3 regions of the Robertmurraya sp. GLU-23 genome follow, and region 2 is predicted to be linked to each of the others. Evidence: predicted binding sites of a transcription regulator. Region 2 holds the regulator's gene; each other region holds the start of a gene.
What was found. Region 2 encodes LexA, which represses DNA repair genes until DNA is damaged. Its sites were predicted from a motif close to CGAACATATGTTCG; they were not measured.
Positions count from the first base shown of each region.

Region 1: a site for LexA is predicted at 2,313-2,326, ahead of ACVBAX_RS24390 (carbohydrate kinase). Genes of this name have one in related genera too.
Region 3: a site for LexA is predicted at 1,793-1,806, ahead of ACVBAX_RS02170 (YqzH family protein). Genes of this name have one in related genera too.

Region 1 covers NZ_JBRKCV010000027.1:19,919-25,904, forward strand. The annotation lists gene ACVBAX_RS24385 (pseudouridine-5'-phosphate glycosidase) at 249-1,163, opposite strand; gene ACVBAX_RS24390 (carbohydrate kinase) at 1,177-2,274, opposite strand; gene motB (flagellar motor protein MotB) at 2,744-3,544, opposite strand; gene motA (flagellar motor stator protein MotA) at 3,537-4,331, opposite strand; gene ACVBAX_RS24405 (DnaJ family domain-containing protein) at 4,496-4,870, opposite strand; gene ACVBAX_RS24410 (redoxin domain-containing protein) at 4,939-5,499, opposite strand; gene ACVBAX_RS24415 (hypothetical protein) at 5,642-5,806, shown strand; gene ACVBAX_RS24420 (DNA topoisomerase III) at 5,924-5,986, shown strand, end outside.
Region 2 covers NZ_JBRKCV010000002.1:365,414-371,399, forward strand. The annotation lists gene ACVBAX_RS06145 (MerR family transcriptional regulator) at 1-332, shown strand, start outside; gene glnA (type I glutamate--ammonia ligase) at 368-1,702, shown strand; gene ACVBAX_RS06155 (CBO0543 family protein) at 1,881-2,435, shown strand; gene lexA (transcriptional repressor LexA) at 2,478-3,104, opposite strand; gene yneA (cell division suppressor protein YneA) at 3,259-3,573, shown strand; gene ACVBAX_RS06170 (YneB family resolvase-like protein) at 3,582-4,262, shown strand; gene ACVBAX_RS06175 (DUF896 domain-containing protein) at 4,377-4,610, shown strand; gene tkt (transketolase) at 4,773-5,986, shown strand, end outside.
Region 3 covers NZ_JBRKCV010000001.1:431,061-437,046, reverse strand. The annotation lists gene ACVBAX_RS02185 (CDGSH iron-sulfur domain-containing protein) at 1-84, shown strand, start outside; gene ACVBAX_RS02180 (YolD-like family protein) at 119-451, opposite strand; gene ACVBAX_RS02175 (Y-family DNA polymerase) at 464-1,723, opposite strand; gene ACVBAX_RS02170 (YqzH family protein) at 1,884-2,063, shown strand; gene ACVBAX_RS02165 (SDR family NAD(P)-dependent oxidoreductase) at 2,087-2,890, opposite strand; gene ACVBAX_RS02160 (MBL fold metallo-hydrolase) at 3,323-4,291, opposite strand; gene proC (pyrroline-5-carboxylate reductase) at 4,754-5,599, shown strand; gene ACVBAX_RS02150 (hydrogenase maturation protease) at 5,752-5,986, opposite strand, start outside.

The DNA of each region.
Region 1 (5,986 bases), on a different contig from region 2:
AAGAATAATTTACTTTTATTTTAGACGGATGTGAGGGTAAACTAAACACTCTAAAATGACCATTTTTTCGTTATAATGAACAATTCCCTTTAGTTTTCAGCTCTTTTCTCCTTCTTTCTTACTTTTATAATTTTTTTAAGAACAAATTGTTCGTTACAGTGTACATTTTCAAAATTGTAAATCTAGTACTATTTTTATGCAAAAAAAAAGGAATCAGTCCTTGTGAGACTGACTCCTCAAAAATATTTTTAAGATAGAGTGTTAAGTTGAACTGCTATTTTTGATCCAACATCAGCATTATTTTTAACCAATGCAATATTTGCTTCTAAGCTTCTTCCTTCTGTAAGTTCTTTTACCTTTGCTAAAAGGAATGGAGTGACATTTTTACCCGCAATCTCATTTTCCTTTGCTTCTGTTAATGCCGTTTCAATCACATTATTGATAAATTCCTCTTCAAGAGCATCTGTTTCCGGGATTGGGTTAGCAATCACCACTCCACCGTTCAATCCTAATTCCCACTTTGTACGAATCATGCTCGCTGCTTCCTTTTCATCTTCCACTTGAACGTTCACTTGGAAAGGACTTGTTCTTGTATAAAAAGCCGGAAGAACATCAGTACCAAAGCCAACCACTGGCACCCCATGAGTCTCTAAATACTCTAATGTTAAACCAATATCAAGAATAGACTTCGCACCTGCGCACACAACAGCCACATTGGTTTGAGCGAGTTCTTGAAGATCTGCTGAAACATCCATCGTTACTTCAGCTTCACGGTGAACTCCACCAATCCCACCGGTTACGAACACTTCAATGCCAGCAAGCTCTGCACAAATCATCGTTGCTGCTACTGTTGTTGCTCCATTTTTCTTTGTCGCTACTAGGTATGGTAAATCTCTACGGCTCGCCTTTTCAATGTCCTTTCGGGTAGCAAGCATTTCTAACTCTTCGTCTGATAAGCCTATTTTTATTTTTCCGTCTAAAATAGCAATTGTAGCTGGTACCGCACCATTTTTACGAATAATATCCTCTACTTCCTTTGCCGTTTGCACATTTTGTGGGTACGGCATTCCGTGAGAAATAATCGTTGACTCTAATGCCACGACTGGTACATTATTTTTTTTCGCTTCTAAAACTTCTTGTGAGTATTCTAAATATTTTTCCATGTTTGTTTTCTCCTTAGTGGAAATTATGTTGAAAAGCTTCTTGTAGCTGTTGATGGTTCAATGTCGGGTTAACCGTTTCCTCTGTTGCTAAAGTTAGCATCGAACATGCCATTCCAATTTTGCAGGCATCTTCTGTTTTTAACTCGCGTAAATAGGCATAGACAATTCCTGCAACCAGCGCATCTCCTGCACCCGTTACATCTACAACATCTACCTTTGGCGGTAACAGTACACCCGCTTCATTTGTCTTTGTAAAATAAATAAGTCCCTTGTCTCCGCGAGAAATGACCACTCTCTCAACGCCTTTTTTCATAATTGCTTCTGCCGCCTTAAAAAAGTCACCTTCTTCTTTAATTTGTCTCTCCGCTAAAGCCTCTGCTTCGTCCTTATTTGCTATTAGCCAGGCCACACCATCAAGATTTTGTGGTAACTTCTTAATTTTCGGAGCTGAAACAGGAGTAATCACGAGTGGAATCGCTTCTTCTCTACAACGATCAATTACTTTTGCGAGTACGTCAGAAGGGAAGTTTGTATCAAGCATCACAAGCTCTGTTGATGCAAGAAAACCCCAGCGTTTTTCAACAAACTCTAAATCAACAGAATCATAAATACCCATATCTGCTAGAGCAACCGCCATTTCCCCATCCACATCTAAAACAGCCGTATACGTTCCTGTTACTTCATTTGGAAGAATTTTCGAAGGCTCTATATCAACGTAAGCCCTAGTATAGTCTAGTAACCATTTCCCTTCATGATCATCACCTACAACACTCATAAGAGAAACATCTAATCCTAGTCTTCCCAAGTTTTCGGCAATGTTCCTTGCAACCCCTCCGCAAGAATTACTAGTGCTAGCAGGATTGGATGTTCCTAACTGCAGCTTATCGATCGCTTGCATTTTCCTATCTACATTCGCTCCACCTATACAAATCACCTGTTTTTTATTAGGTAATACATAGGCCCGACCTAATAGTTTTCCTTGCTTTGTAAGAGAAGAAATATAACCAGCAACAGCTGAACGAGATAAGCCCGTCCTTTCCGCCAACTCATTTTGAGATATAAATGGATCTCTTTTAATCAGTCCAAGTATCGTTGCTTCCTTATCACTCATAATTCACCTCATGATAATATAGACATTTGTCTTTATTATAAACTTTTGTTTGAACATTTACTACCCTTATTATTCTCACTTATTGGAAAAATATATCTAATTTCTTGAAACCCGATTGTTGTCAATTGCTAAATTTGTATAATTTATGAAATTTGTTTGCTATTTTTGTGAAAAAACACTATAATTAAAGTAGATTCAACCATGTGTGAAGGAGGTATTTCCATGACCGTTGTTCACATCTTGAATTTTACCATTCCAATTGCATGCATACTCTTTGCTGGGATTTTAATGGATCGAATGTGTAAGCCGGAAGTACCACAACCTGATAATAACAACGATTAGTTTTTGTGTTTTGCGTTTCTTGTAAGCGCTTCCTAATGAATAATCCCTTGTATCTCTTTTTGGTCACTCTTTTTGGAGTGACCCTTTTTTATTTTTAAAATAGAAAAAGACTGAACCTATTGTAGGCTCAGTCTGCCGTTCTTGGTAAAATTAAAATTTCTACACGACGATTTTTCGCTTTTCCAGCAGCATCTTCATTTGAAGCGATAGGTTGGAATTCTCCGTATCCCTTCGCACTAAACCAACTTGGATCAAGCTTGTCGTTTTCAAGTAAGATTTTCATAAAATTAATAGCACGCATGACGCTTAGCTCCCAGTTAGATGAGAACTGTGCATTTTTTATTGGAACATTATCTGTATGTCCACTGATAATAACACTTCGGGCTGGATCCATAACGAGTAAATCTGAGATTTCTCTAACAATGGTTAAATCCTGGGTTCTAACAGAGTCACTTCCTGATTCAAATAAAACATTGTCTCGTATCGTCACGTGTAATCCGTCATCTTCGAGTGTCGTCTCAAGTTTGTCTTCTAACCCTTTGGTAGTAATATACTCGTTTACCTTTGCTTGAATGGCTTGGAGCTCAACCTTTTCTGCTTGCTCTGCTAGCTGCTGCTTTTGCTCTTCGGTCATCCCTTGAGATTGAGCTTTAGATTGTTCAGTGCTATCAGAGTCATTTTGCTGCTCGTCTGGTGCAGTTGCGCCTTCTTCTGGAATCGGGCTTGGAAACTCAAATATTCCCGTTCCACTTGTAAACTGAGCATTAAACACTTCTGCCATTGCTTGAAACTTTTTCGCATCCAACGAACTCATTGAGAATAATACGATAAACAAAGCTAGCAACAGAGTTAAAAGGTCAGCGTAAGGAATTAACCAAGATTCGTCCACATGCTCCTCATGATGATGCTTTTTATGGCGCTTACTCATTTGCCGGTTCTCCTGTCGCCGCTAAGAACTTCTTCTTTTCACTGCCAGGTAGGTACGAAGCTAGTTTTGTTTCAATTACTCGAGGAGCTTCTCCTTCTAGTATTGATAGAATTCCCTCTACCATCATTTGTTTAATTTTCACTTCTTGCTTAGACTTACGCTTCAATTTGTTTGCAAAGGGATGCCATAATACATAACCTGTAAAAATCCCTAATAGAGTGGCAATAAAGGCAGCACTTATCGCGTGACCTAGTCCCTCGATATCATTCATGTATCCAAGGGCAGCAATCAAACCTACTACTGCACCCAGTACCCCAAGAGTTGGAGCGTACGTTCCTGCTTGCGTAAAAATTAGTGCACCAGATTGATGCCTTTCTTCCATCGCTTCAATTTCTTCCGAAAGCACGTCGCGAATATAGTCGGCACTTTGTCCGTCAACAGCAAGCGATAATCCATTTTTCAAGAAATCATCGTCGATTTCATTCGTCTTTGACTCTAGAGCTAATAGCCCCTCTTTACGAGCTAGCTGCGCCCAATCAGAAAACATTTTAATTAAGTCTGCTGGGTTTGGTAGCTTGTCTTCTTTAAAAAGCTTTCCGAAAAGCTTGGGTACTCTTTTGATTTCACTTGTTGGGAATGCAATTGTCACGGCCCCTACCGTTCCTAACAAGATAATTAAAAGTGCCGCAGGATTCACAAGCTGCACGGGGCTAACACCTTTAAAGAACATCCCCACTAGTACAGCTACGACTCCGATGACAACACCTATTACCGACGTTTTATCCATACTTCATTCTCCTGTCTTTTCCTGAGTATCTTTTATGATAGAAGTCCTCTTTCTATCAACCTACTACTTTTTATTTCGGCTAATTATGTCATTTTTTAAGGGATTATTTAAAAAAATTATGCTGGAAGATGTGACAAAAAAATGCCTAAGAGGTTCCTTAGGCATTAAAATAACTTCTTATTTATTTTTTGCTCATAATTTTTAAAGATAGAAGAGTTTGTGTTCACGCGGCGTTTGGATAACATACTGTTATAACGCAGCATCTTTTCGTTTATCTTTTTCTGAAGACCAAGTTTTTGTTCATCGTCATCACAGGCATTTAACAGTGATTCAATAGACATCATTTCCTGCTTGAGTGCATATTCTTCCGGAGAATATCCCGCATTTTTCAACACGGTATATGCCATACGAAGTTCTTCTGGAATGGCAGATAAATCATCGAGTTTTAATGGTTTCCCATAGCCAGGTAAATGATCGAAGTCACCATTTTCAATCGCCTTACGAATGCGTTCCTCCGACATAGTTTGAGAAAAATCCATGAACATCCCTCCTTCCCTTATTATACCTTGTATAGTGGAAAGCGAGGGAGTTTTCCATCATTTGTTTTCTAACTTTGATCAGGCATCCAGTTTGCTGGGACACCTTTACCGGTATTTTTTGCATGTTGAAGGGCCTGCATAAGCCTTACATGTTCATAAAGGTTTCGTCCGACTTCCCTCGGATAGACGAGCTTAGCAACAATGATCTGTTCCGGATCTATAAAAAAAGAGGCTCTAAACGCAGCTCCTGTTTTCTCATCCAGTACTCGATACGATTTGGAGATCGCATGAGTTCTGTCACTCAACATAGGGTAGTAGACATTTTGTAAAGAGGGAGTGGTTTCACGAAACACTTTATGTGAATAGATGCTATCTGTGCTAATAGCCAAAATCTCCACATTCATTCCCTGAAAATATGGGTAAACAGCAGCGACCGCTGCTAGTTCTGTCTCTCAGACGGGTGTAAAGTCACTTGGATAGAAAAATAATAGAAGCCATTTCCCTTTATATTGCTCAAGTTCAAATGATTTGATTTCTCCATTTACAAATCCATTTGTCGTAAATGTTGGAGCTTGATCGTCTCGAGTCGCATAAAATGGCTGTTGTTCATTTTGAGATTGATTGGTCACTTAGATCCCCCTCCCTTTTAAAAAATTCACAACCCATTACTTTCTATAAATATGCATGAACCTTCTGAACTGTCCTGTTTCTTTTCTACATAGAAGGGAATTTTTCCGGAAAAGCTAATTTGGAGGAAAGGAGTGTGGAAAAATGGGTCGCGGAAAAGATTTTGAGCATAAGAAAAAGGGACATCCTGGGAAGTTTCCTGAAGGGACTCTTGTTGAAAAACATACAAAGGACGCAATTGGCGATGAGGAATTTCTTGTCGTACGTGAAGCGTTTAAAAACCGAGTGGAAACTAAAGACGTCGAATAGACCTTGCAATCGCAAGGTCTTTCTTATTTGACCAGCGCCATGAGCTTTTCTTATTCCCCTTTTCTTTCGTTTTCCTGTATACTTATCCCGAGCAAATGGAAATTCGGAGGATAAATAATGAAATCACTTGTACTTGCTGAAAAGCCAAGCGTAGCTAGAGAAATTGCGCGCGTTCTTGGT
Region 2 (5,986 bases):
CAAGACAAATTCGATATTATGAAGAGCACCAATTGATCTCTCCGGCAAGAACTGAGGGAAACAGAAGAATGTTTTCTTTGAATGACATTGATCAGCTTTTAGAAATAAAAGATTTGATCGAGCAAGGTGTAAATCTTGCAGGAATTAAGCAAATTTTTTCTGTGAAAGAGCAACAGGTGCTATCAGAAGAAATAGTGAAGGAAGCAGAAAAAGCAAGACGTGATCTGTCCGATGATGAGTTACGTAAAATGTTGCGCTCAGAGCTTATGCATGCTGGCCGTTTTAATCGCTCGTCGTTGCGTCAAGGTGATATGTCACGCTTTTTCCATTAATAAAAAGAGATTTACTATTCAAGGGAGGAAACAAAATGGCTAAGTTTACAAGAGATGATATTACAAGAATGGCAGAAGAACAAAATGTTAAGTTTATTCGTCTGCAATTCACTGACATCTTAGGAACAATCAAAAACGTTGAGATTCCTATCAGTCAGCTTGAAAAAGCTTTAGACAACAAAATGATGTTTGACGGTTCTTCTATCGAAGGTTTCGTTCGTATCGAAGAGTCAGACATGTACTTATATCCAGACTTAGACACATGGGTAGTTTTCCCTTGGACAGCTGAAAAAGGTAAAGTGGCACGTTTAATCTGTGACATCTACAATCCAGATGGAACTCCATTCGCTGGTGACCCACGTAACAACTTAAGAAGAATTATTAAAGAAATGCAAGACTTAGGATTCTCAGATTTCAATCTTGGACCTGAGCCAGAATTCTTCTTATTCAAGCTTGACCAAGCTGGAGAGCCTACACTTGAATTAAACGACAACGGTGGATACTTTGACCTTGCTCCAACAGACCTTGGTGAAAACTGCCGTCGTGATATCGTGTTAGAGCTAGAAGAAATGGGCTTTGAAATTGAAGCGTCTCACCATGAGGTAGCTCCAGGACAACACGAAATCGACTTCAAATATGCTGATGCATTAAGTGCTTGTGACCAAATCCAAACGTTCAAGCTTGTTGTTAAAACAATTGCACGTAAGCACGGTCTACATGCTACATTCATGCCGAAGCCATTATTCGGAGTAAATGGTTCTGGAATGCACTGTAACGTTTCTTTATTCAAAGAAGGCAAGAATGCATTCTTCGATCCAACTGGAAACTTAGAACTAAGTGATACTGCTCGTCAGTTCATCGCTGGTATCATTAAGCATGCTCCAAACTTTACAGCTGTAACAAACCCAACTGTAAACTCTTATAAGCGTTTAGTACCTGGTTACGAAGCACCTTGCTATGTTGCATGGTCTGCTAGAAACCGTTCACCGCTAATCCGTATCCCTGCTTCTCGTGGAATTTCCACTCGTGTAGAAGTACGTAGCGTTGACCCAGCTGCTAACCCTTACTTAGCAATGGCTGTATTACTTGCTGCAGGACTTGACGGAGTGAAGAACTCTTTAACACCACCAGCTCCAGTTGACCGCAACATCTACGTTATGAACAAAGAAGAGCGTCAAGCTGTAGGTATCGAAGATCTACCAGCTACACTTGCTGCTGCTTTAGATAACTTAAAGTCAGACGAAACAATGGTTTATGCTCTTGGAGAGCATATCTTCGAACACTTCGTAGAAGCAAAAGAGATCGAGTGGGATATGTTCCGTACGCAAGTACATCCATGGGAAAGAGAACAATACATGTCAATGTATTAATCCGTTCATAGAAACCCTCAAACACTTTAATGTGTTTGAGGGTTTTTTGTATGTTGTTAATGGTGGAGGACGGTTATAAAACTAACTTGAAACGATTTAAGGCTCGTGAATAAAAATCTCAATTTTACTAAATAATACAACCAATTACAGTTATTTGAAGTTATGTTGCGGGGGAAAAATGATGACGTTTCAAGATGGTCTAAAGCGAGTCGAAAAAGGAACCGACTTAATTAAAGAGGGAAATCATCTTATTATAGATGCGACCATAAATGCCTTTTTTTTCACTTGGCAATGGTGGGTTGCGGTGTTAATGATCATTGTTCCATGGGCACTCTGGGCAATATTCCGTAAAAGGGAGAGCTCAGCACGATTGCTTTTTTCAGTATTTATCGTAATGATACTATCTACAACGATTGATGCGTTAGGAGTGGAACATGGAAGGTGGGTTTATCCAGTAAAAGCCATTCCAATTCCGACAATAAGTTATTCGCTTCGTTATTCTCTTATGCCGGTCCTTATTATGTTTTTCCTTCAATACAAACCGAACGTTAATCCATTTATAAAGGGAATCATTGTGGCTGGTATTAGTGCATACATTGGGATGCCGATGATGGCGATGATGGATATGTATAAGAAAATAGATTGGGCTTATACCTATTCATTCTTTATCATATTGTTCTTGTATCTTGTGGCTCATTGGTTTAGTCGAAGAAAGAGCTTTGAGCCATTGTGATAATAAGAAAAGCAAGCATCATTCGATGCTTGCTTTCACTAATTAATGAATATGACGATATACTCCAATAACTTTTCCAAGAATAGACACATTTCGTAGGATAATTGGTGCTAGGGATGAGTTCTCTGGCTGCAAACGAACATAATCCTTTTCTTTGAAGAACCTCTTCACTGTTGCTTCATCTTCCTCAGTCATGGCAACAACGATATCACCGTTATTCGCTGTTTGCTGCTGCTTCACAATCACGTAATCACCATCAAGGATACCAGCCTCAATCATACTGTCTCCCATAACCTCAAGCATAAATACTTGTTCATCCGCAGGGGCAAGACGTTCTGGGAGAGGAAAATACTCTTCCACATTCTCGATTGCAGTTATAGGTATACCCGCAGTTACTTTTCCGACTACAGGAACGTTAACAATATTATATTTTGGTATATTACTTACTACCTCATCAAGATCCAGAATTTCAATTGCTCGTGGCTTTGTAGGGTCTCTGCGGATATACCCTTTACTTTCAAGTCTAGCTAAGTGGCCGTGTACGGTTGAACTTGACGCTAAACCAACAGCTTCGCCAATTTCACGAACGGAAGGCGGATAGCCCTTTTGTTTAACTTCTTCTTTTATATATTCTAGTATATCTACCTGACGTTTTGATAGTTTTGTCATACTTACCGCCCCTCATTGGTTAATCTTGACTTTATTATAGCATGTTCTACCAGTGCATACAAACATAAGTTCGAATAATCGTTGACACAAAACAGATGTTCGGTCTATAATATAAATATAAATACGAACATACATTCTAATAGAGGTGTTTTACATGAAAAATTTATGGAACAAATACTCATATGCTATTATTCTAGTTGTCTTATCTATCCTATCGTCTATTATTTTAGTAATTTCTAATGATGAATCAGTTGAGGAAAAATATATGGCTGTAACAATTAATGAAGGGGAAACACTTTGGGATCTTTGTAAGGACTATGCAGATAAACATGCATTATCTGAAACAGAGTTTGTTTCCTGGGTGGAAGAAATCAATGATATTAATGGAAATGTATTATTAGTAGGAGATAAGATCTATATCCCTGTTGAATTAAACGATTCCACTGTTACTCAGCTAGCATCGAAATAGGAGGGATTATGAAGGCAATTATCTATTGTAGAGTTAGTACTGAAAAAGAATCACAGTACTCTTCTCTAAAAAGGCAGGAAGAAGAACTATTGAAGCTATCACAACAACACGGAATGGAAGTTGTTGAAGTGATAAAAGAACAGGCGAGTGGATATGACTTTGACAGAGAAGGTATTTTGCTCCTGCTGTCACGATTAAAGGAAGAGAAAGTAGAAGCTGTCCTAATTCAGGATGAAACGAGACTTGGTAGAGGAAATGCCAAAATTGCTTTGCTTCATTGTATACTTAAGGATAACATCAAACTTTTCAGTGTATCACATAATGGTGAGTTACAATTGTCCGAATCGGATTCTATGGTTTTGCAAATTGTAAGTATGGTAGAAGAATATCAGCGAAAGCTTCATAATAGTAAAATTAAAAGAGGAATGAACAGAGCTGTTCAAAACGGTTACAGACCAGAGAAAAATCTGAAAAACAAAGGTGTTCATGCCGGGAGAGAACGTATTGAAGTACCGATAACAGAGATTGTACGGTTACGAAACAATGATTTAACATTCTCTGAAATCGCTGCTACTTTAAGAGGGTTTGGTTATGATATTTCAAAAGCTACAGTAAATCGGAGATATCTTGAATACATAGAAGAGCTAAAACATCAAAAAAATATCTCACTAAATGCCAACAAGTCATAAAAATCGTTGGCATTTTTTGTTATTCGTACCTCTTTACGCTTCTTCCTTGTCAAAGACTATAACTTTTAGTAACATGATTTCTATTAGTAAAACTAAAAGAGAAGGAGCAAAGAGATGCTACCGAAGGGAAAAATGGCTAGAATCAATGAACTAGCAAAAAAAGCAAAAGCTGATGGATTAACTGAGACGGAAGCAAAGGAGCAGTCAAAGCTTCGTAGTGAATATTTACAAACATTTCGATCATCTATGCTAGGAACGCTCCAAGGTGTAAAAATTGTTGATCCTTTGGGTGATGATGTTACACCTGAAAAGCTCAAGAGATTGAAAAATAGTAAAAAACTACATTAATCCACTAAATTTATTTACCAAAAAATGATAGAAAACACTGAAAATTAAAAAATATATGTTTTTTTTCTAAATTTATTAAGGCAATCTGTTGTATAAATAATAGAGCAGATATAATATTAAAAAGTGGGATTATTGAGATAAAGAATAGGAAGGGTTGAAAAAATGTTTGAACAAAAAGATGTACTAGCAATTAACGCAATACGTACTTTATCAATTGATGCAATTGAAAAAGCTAATTCCGGCCATCCAGGTATGCCGATGGGGGCTGCTCCAATGGCTTACACTCTGTGGTCACGTTTTATGAATCATAACCCTAAAAACCCAGAGTGGTTTAACCGTGATCGTTTTGTTTTATCTGCAGGGCATGGTTCTGCATTGCTGTATAGTCTTCTTCACTTATCAGGTTATGGCGTAACAATGGATGATCTTAAGAGTTTCCGTCAATGGGGAAGTAAAACTCCTGGTCACCCTGAATTTGGACATACCCCAGGTGTAGATGCAACGACTGGCCCACTAGGACAGGGGATTGCAATGGCAGTAGGTATGGCAATGGCTGAAAGACATTTAGCAGCCACTTATAATAAAGGCAACTACAATGTAGTAGATCATTATACATATAGTATTTGTGGTGACGGTGACTTGATGGAAGGTGTTTCTGCTGAAGCTGCTTCACTAGCAGGACACTTAAAACTTGGTCGCTTAGTTGTATTATACGATTCAAATGATATCTCTCTTGATGGTGACTTAGATCGTTCATTCTCTGAAAGTGTTGCAAAACGCTTTGAGTCATATGGTTGGCAATATCTTCGTGTAGAGGATGGAAATAATCTTGAGGAAATTGCAAAAGCAATTGAAGAAGCTCAAGGTGATCAAAATCGTCCTACACTAATTGAAGTAAAAACAGTAATCGGATACGGTTCTCCAAACAAATCAGGTAAATCAGATGTTCATGGTGCCCCACTTGGAGCTAACGAATTAAAGTTAACAAAAGAAGCTTACCAATGGACATTTGAAGAAGATTTCCATGTTCCTTCAGATGTATACGACACATTCAACAAATACATTGTGGAAACTGGTGCAAAGAAAGAAAATGAGTGGAACGACCTTTTCGATTCTTATAAAAATGAGTATCCTGAGCTTGCTCAACAGTTAACATCTGCTATTAACGGTGAGCTTCCAGAAGGTTGGGACAAGGACCTTCCTGTTTATCCTGAAGGAAAAGCACTTGCTAGCCGTGCATCATCAGGTGAAGCACTAAATGCTATCGCTAAGAACACTCCTTCGTTTATCGGGGGCTCAGCTGACCTAGCTGGTTCTAATAAAACAATGATTAAAGGAGTAGGCGATTTTACTCCTGAATCGTTTGAAGGTAAGAA
Region 3 (5,986 bases), on a different contig from region 2:
CTCTCATCCAAACGTCCCTTTTGCGATGGAGCGCATAAAGGAAAGTTTCAGGCCCGTGATCGCGCAGTAAAAACTCCTGAATAATCTTCAAGCAGCGGTTTCCTTTCGGAGACTGCTCTTACTCTTTCATTTGTACATCTACAATGCTCGAAAGGGGGACTCGGTGAACCTCCCCAAAATGATCAACAATATGAAGCCTTTGCTGAAGCTCATCCCAATAATGGATTTGTCCGATAATCAATTCGTGCTTCCGGTAACGATAATGAGTGACCATCACCGCTTGATGCTCCTCCATCGCCGCTAATAACAAATGGTTCATCTCCTCCAGCTTTTGTTCATCCATCTCCTTTTCTTTCTCGTAAGAATCCGCTTCCGCCCAATCGCGCAACAGCTTAACATGCTCAGGAAGCATCATTGATGTCCACTTGATTCTTCCTCTATCTCGAATCATCCTTGTTCCTCCTTACCTCTTATGACCGCCAACTAGCTTCGCACGATGCTTCGCCGTTCCCGCTGCTGTATACGATACCGCACGTAATAGAGCACCATGTCCATACCGATTGCGGATACGGTCCACAACATAGCCGAGCTCTCGTTCCTTCCAGCCATTCGGTTCAAAAATATTTAACTGATAGTCTGTATCATCACAAATATTGCTAAGGGCGATGGAGATTTTTCGTACCGTTTTTCCTTCGTAGTGCTCCGCAAATAGACGTAGACAAACGTCATACAGCTCCATCGTCACGTTTGTCGGCACCTCAATTGACCGCGAACGGTAAAAGCCTCCACCGAACTCGTCCTGACTATAACCAATGCCGAAGCTAATCGTTCGACCTGCCTTCTTATGGGTTCGTGCTCTTCTCGCGACCTCTTCACACATTTCTAGAATGACGCGTTTGATTTCTACTTCCTCTTTATAATCACGAAGCAAAATTTGACTCTTTCCAAAACTAATTTGTCCCTCCATAATCGGTGCTCCAATTTCGGATAAATCCACTCCCCATGCATGGTGGTACAGTTGATTTCCCATAATCCCAAACTTTTTCTCAAGCTTTTTCAAATCAAAGCGAGCAAGCTGACCGACCGTAAAAATTCCCATTCCATTTAATGTTTTCTCTACCTTTCTTCCTATTCCCCACATCTCACGTAAAGGAGAAACATTCCAAAGCTTTGTTTTTACATCCTCGTACGTCCATTCAGCAATTCCCTTCTTTTTCGCTTCCAAATCAAGACAAAGCTTTGATAATAGCATGTTCGGACCAATTCCAATCGCACAAGGCAGCTGAAATTCTCGCTCAATATCATCACGAATCTTCTGTGCAACCGTCCAGGCATCTCCCCATAAATGAAGGGCTCCATCAATTTTTAGAAAGCTCTCATCGACGCTATACGTATGAATAGCTTCTTTTGGAACGTAACGATGAAACACCTTCGTAATTTCAGTGGAAATACGTAAATAAGTAGCCATTTTCGGCTCAACTACTTGAATTTTCGGATCGTCTGGAATTTCAAACTTCCTTGATCCGGTTTTAATCCCAAATTCCTTCTTTAACTTCGGTGATGCAGCTAATACGATACTTCCCTCTCGCTCTTTATCTCCAATCACTGCCAAATAACACTCAAGTGGATCTAACCCTTCAATAACAGCTGAACAGCTAGCATAAAAACTCTTCATGTCCACACATAAAATGGTTTGATGGGGCAACTCACTGTAATTAATCATCGTGTTCTCTCTCTCCCAAACATCAAATAGGAACATTTGTTCTTTTCTTTAGTATATTCTTATATTAAGCGAATATACGTTCGGTTTCAATGGAAATTTTATTCTATTTCCTTTTGTGAATATCAATAAGTTATAATGCCTAAAGAAGAGGTGTAAGGGAATGGAGAAGAAACTTATTTATAAAATGATTAGGCAATGCTTTCAGCAGTACGAGCATGAGGCAAGTGAAGAGGACTATGAGAAATTGTACAAACGGATAGTAGAAGAACAGGCACAAGAGGATCAGGTTCCTTTATTTGAATTAATCAACGATGCTGTTTATGAATATTTGACCAATTAAAAAAATCACCCACAAGGTGATTTTTATTTTTTATCGAAAAAGCCACCAACAAAGCGTTCAGCTAACCCTGGGATGAGATTGTAGATGGTACTCCCCATATTCATCCAGCCTGGAAGGTTAAGCTCACGCTTAGGGTTGAGCATTAATTGAATAATTTTTTCGGCAACATAATCCGATTTCAGCATGAATCGATTCACGTTTTTTACGTAGTTTCCTGATTTATCAGCAATTGAAAAGAAATTGGTTTCAATCGGACCAGGGTTTACCGCCGATACACGTATATTTGATTTTGCAAGCTCTAGTCGTAAGCTATTCGTAAATCCTAACACTGCATGCTTCGTAGCCGAATATCCACTGGATTTAGGAGTCGCAAGCTTGCCGGCCTGTGAGGCAATATTAATAATATGACCTGAATTTCGAGCCATCATCACAGGAAGAACCTCTTTCGTACAAGCCATTAAACCGAGTACGTTCACTTGAAACATTTTTTCAATATCAGCAAAATCGGCCTCATGAAAGGAATCAAACACACCAAACCCAGCATTGTTTATGAGGATATCGATATGACCAACCTCTTGTTTAATTTGTGAAAACACCTGTTGAACCTGATTGATATCACCAACATCCAACTGAAAAAACAAGGCATTCGCACCCGTTTTTTGGTTAATTTCCTCACCGAGTGTTCGTAGCTTGTCAATAGAGCGAGCTACAAGAATGGGCCGTGCTCCGCGCTCAGCCGCCATAAGAGCCACCTTTTCTCCAATCCCAGAAGATGCTCCAGTGATAATAATATTTTTCCCTTTTAATTGTTCCAATACAATCACCATCTTATCTATGTAGCATTTGTCGAGCTACATATAACTTACCATAAACCCTTTGAAAAAAGCTAAAAAAATCAAGCCTACGTATTTACCTTCAATTTGATATACCATTTAGCCTACAAAAAATTTTGAAATAAACGGAGCTTTTTCGGTTAAAGTGCAGAATAGGGTTCGGTTCAGGGTATATAAGAGGAGATTTTCCGATTAAGCAAAACAAAATTACTCATTTTCACGTTTTTTGAGTAAATAGTCGGAATCTCTCCGTCTGTTTAAACTATTTTCAGCGCCATTTCTAAATTAAGAGAATTTTCTCCGCTTAATTTTCGAACCCTGCTAATTCTCTTTTATAATTGGGGAGGAGGCAGAATATTGGTTCGACAGGTAGCCGAACCCGTTAAAATGAAGCACCTTTCCGTTTTTAGAAAGGAGCTTCATTTTTTATGGAGCCGTACGGTAAACAAAGGTGCCATTTACCTTTGTGGCTTTTATTTTTTCCCTATCTAATAAAAAGTCTAATTGTGCGATGGTTTCTGAAATGGTCAATCCCAGCTGCCTTTTGTAGACAGAAGGAAATAAGCGTTGACATATTTGAAAAGCGTTCATAGATTCTTTCTCCAGCCACTCCTTCACTTGCTCAGCGCGCAAAACTTGATGAGATAGTCTCTTTTCAACAAGACCATGAACATCCGTTACCTCTTCTCCATGACCCGTATAAGTAAGACGTATAGAAAGGGTAAGAAGCTTCTGCAAGGATTCATTCACTTGTAGCTGTGGTTTTGGACGTTCTCTCTCTCCTGGGAGCGGAGGCTCTAGAAGCGGATTCGCTGAAATATGCGCTAATAGAAGATCTCCCCCAATCAGCACCCCATCCTTTTTACGAAATAGACCAATCTGACTCTGGGCATGACCAGGCGTTTCAATCACCGTCCATTCAGATAATCCGATTGGAACTTCCCCCTCAGAAAGCGTACCTGATAAGGATCGGTTGCAGGAAAACAAGAGCATTTGTTTCATTCCACCGATAAAAGGGTCATAATACTTGTCCGGAATGCCACAATCCATAAACAGCTGCCGATAGAAAGAATCGTAGTCATGATAAAACTCTTCGGTCCGATTCAGCCAGCGTTCATTGTTAGCATGTCCATAAACCTCTAAATCAGGAGAAAACTGATCGAGCAAGCCTGCATGATCCGGATGATCATGGGTTAGTATGACTTGTTCAATATCTGTTACCTTTAGACCAAGTGTAGCTAGTTGATTTTGAAGCGATACAAATGCTACCTCCGTATTTGGGCCGACGTCTATTAATGTCAAACGTTCCCCCCTTATTACATACACGTTCACATCGCCGACTGGAAAAGGAGTAGGCAAAACCAGCTTTGCAATTCCATCATGCCATTCTGTCATATTCAAACCCCTTGATTATAATTGTTATATAACAATAGTACATATGTATATTTTACCCAATGTTATTAGGAATGTCATTATTTTCATATATCGTTTTTTGAAAAATGCAAATAGTCAAGCTACATTCCCTCTTGACAGAAGGGCTTGTTATCTTGCATAATCACTAATAAATCATTTAGAGCGTTAAAGTGGCAATGAATAAGACCAGTACGTGGCAAAAGACGAAAGAGAGTAAAGCTCACCGGCTGAGAGGCTTTACCGTCCCTTACCCACCGAACCTACCTTATGAGCTGTTAGGCAAACCTAACCGTGTTCTCCGGCGTTAACGGATTTGAGTTTCATTTATGCGTGAACGCGCAAAAATGAAAATGAAGGTGGTACCACGGAAGCTAAAACCTTTCGTCCTTGTTAGGATGAAGGGTCTTTTTTGTTTTTATAAATGGATTTTTAGGAGGAAAAAACGTGGAGAAAATAGCAGTTATCGGAGCAGGATCAATGTCAGAGGCATTAATTGCGGGGATTGTGGAAAATCAATTAATCACCCCAGAAAAAATATGGGTGACCAATCGCAGCAATGCAGATCGACTGGCAACACTTCACGAGCAATACGGCGTCAGCTCCACGTATGATCATCGTGAACTATTGGAAGGAGCAGACATGGTTCTACTTGCGATGAAGCCAAAGGATGCTGCAGCCTCCATTGAACAAGTACGGCATTTATTAAAGTCAAACATGTTGATTGTCTCTGTTTTAGCAGGTGTCTCAATGGATTCGATTGAATTACTTTCACAAAAGCAGCTAGCAATCGTTCGCGCGATGCCTAATACATCAGCAACAGTAGGTCTATCTGCCACAGCGATTGCGGTCAATGACAAAGTAGATGACGATCAAAAAAGTAATGTGCAAATGCTTTTTGACACAGTGGGGATGACCGCTTTTGTAGAGGAACACCAGTTAGATGCGGTCACAGGCTTATCCGGTAGTGGTCCTGCCTATATCTATTATTTGATTGAAGCGATGGAAAAAAGCGCCGTTGAAATAGGCTTAGAGCGAGAAATGGCCCAACAATTAATTGTTCAAACCTTAATAGGAGCAGCGCATATGGTAGCCAAAACGACTAAAACACCACAGGAACTTCGCCATGCGGTAACAAGTCCTGGTGGAACAACGGAAGCTGGATTAAAAATCCTTGCTGCTCACGGAGTTCAGGAAGCGTTTGTGGAATGTATAAAAGAAGCAACTGCTCAATGTAAACGGTTAGGGAAAAATATTGCGGAGCAGATGGAGAGTGTGCAGAGGACTTTGTAGTAAATTATGTATTTACCGCTCCTTTTCTAACTAACGCACCCGTTTGTATTAAAAGGTCAGCCAGATTTCTGGTTGACCTTTTTTATCTATTGATAGGATTCTTCAGTAGCTACTCCATCTGATTTGGTAATCTGAAGATCTATATAACACACTTAATTCTTTGCAATCAACCTATCAATGGTCTGTAATACATCTTGTAAAATCGTTTTCCATTTTTCCCTTAAAGTTTTGCTTAATCCTATATGGAACCTTATCTCATAAGGCTCTACTCCTATGAGATACCCCTTTTTTGATTCTTTCTGTTGATACAATGATTGAAACAAGTGAAAGTTATGCACTGATATGTTTAAAGTTTGATATTCATGTAAATTAGCAAGTGGATAAATG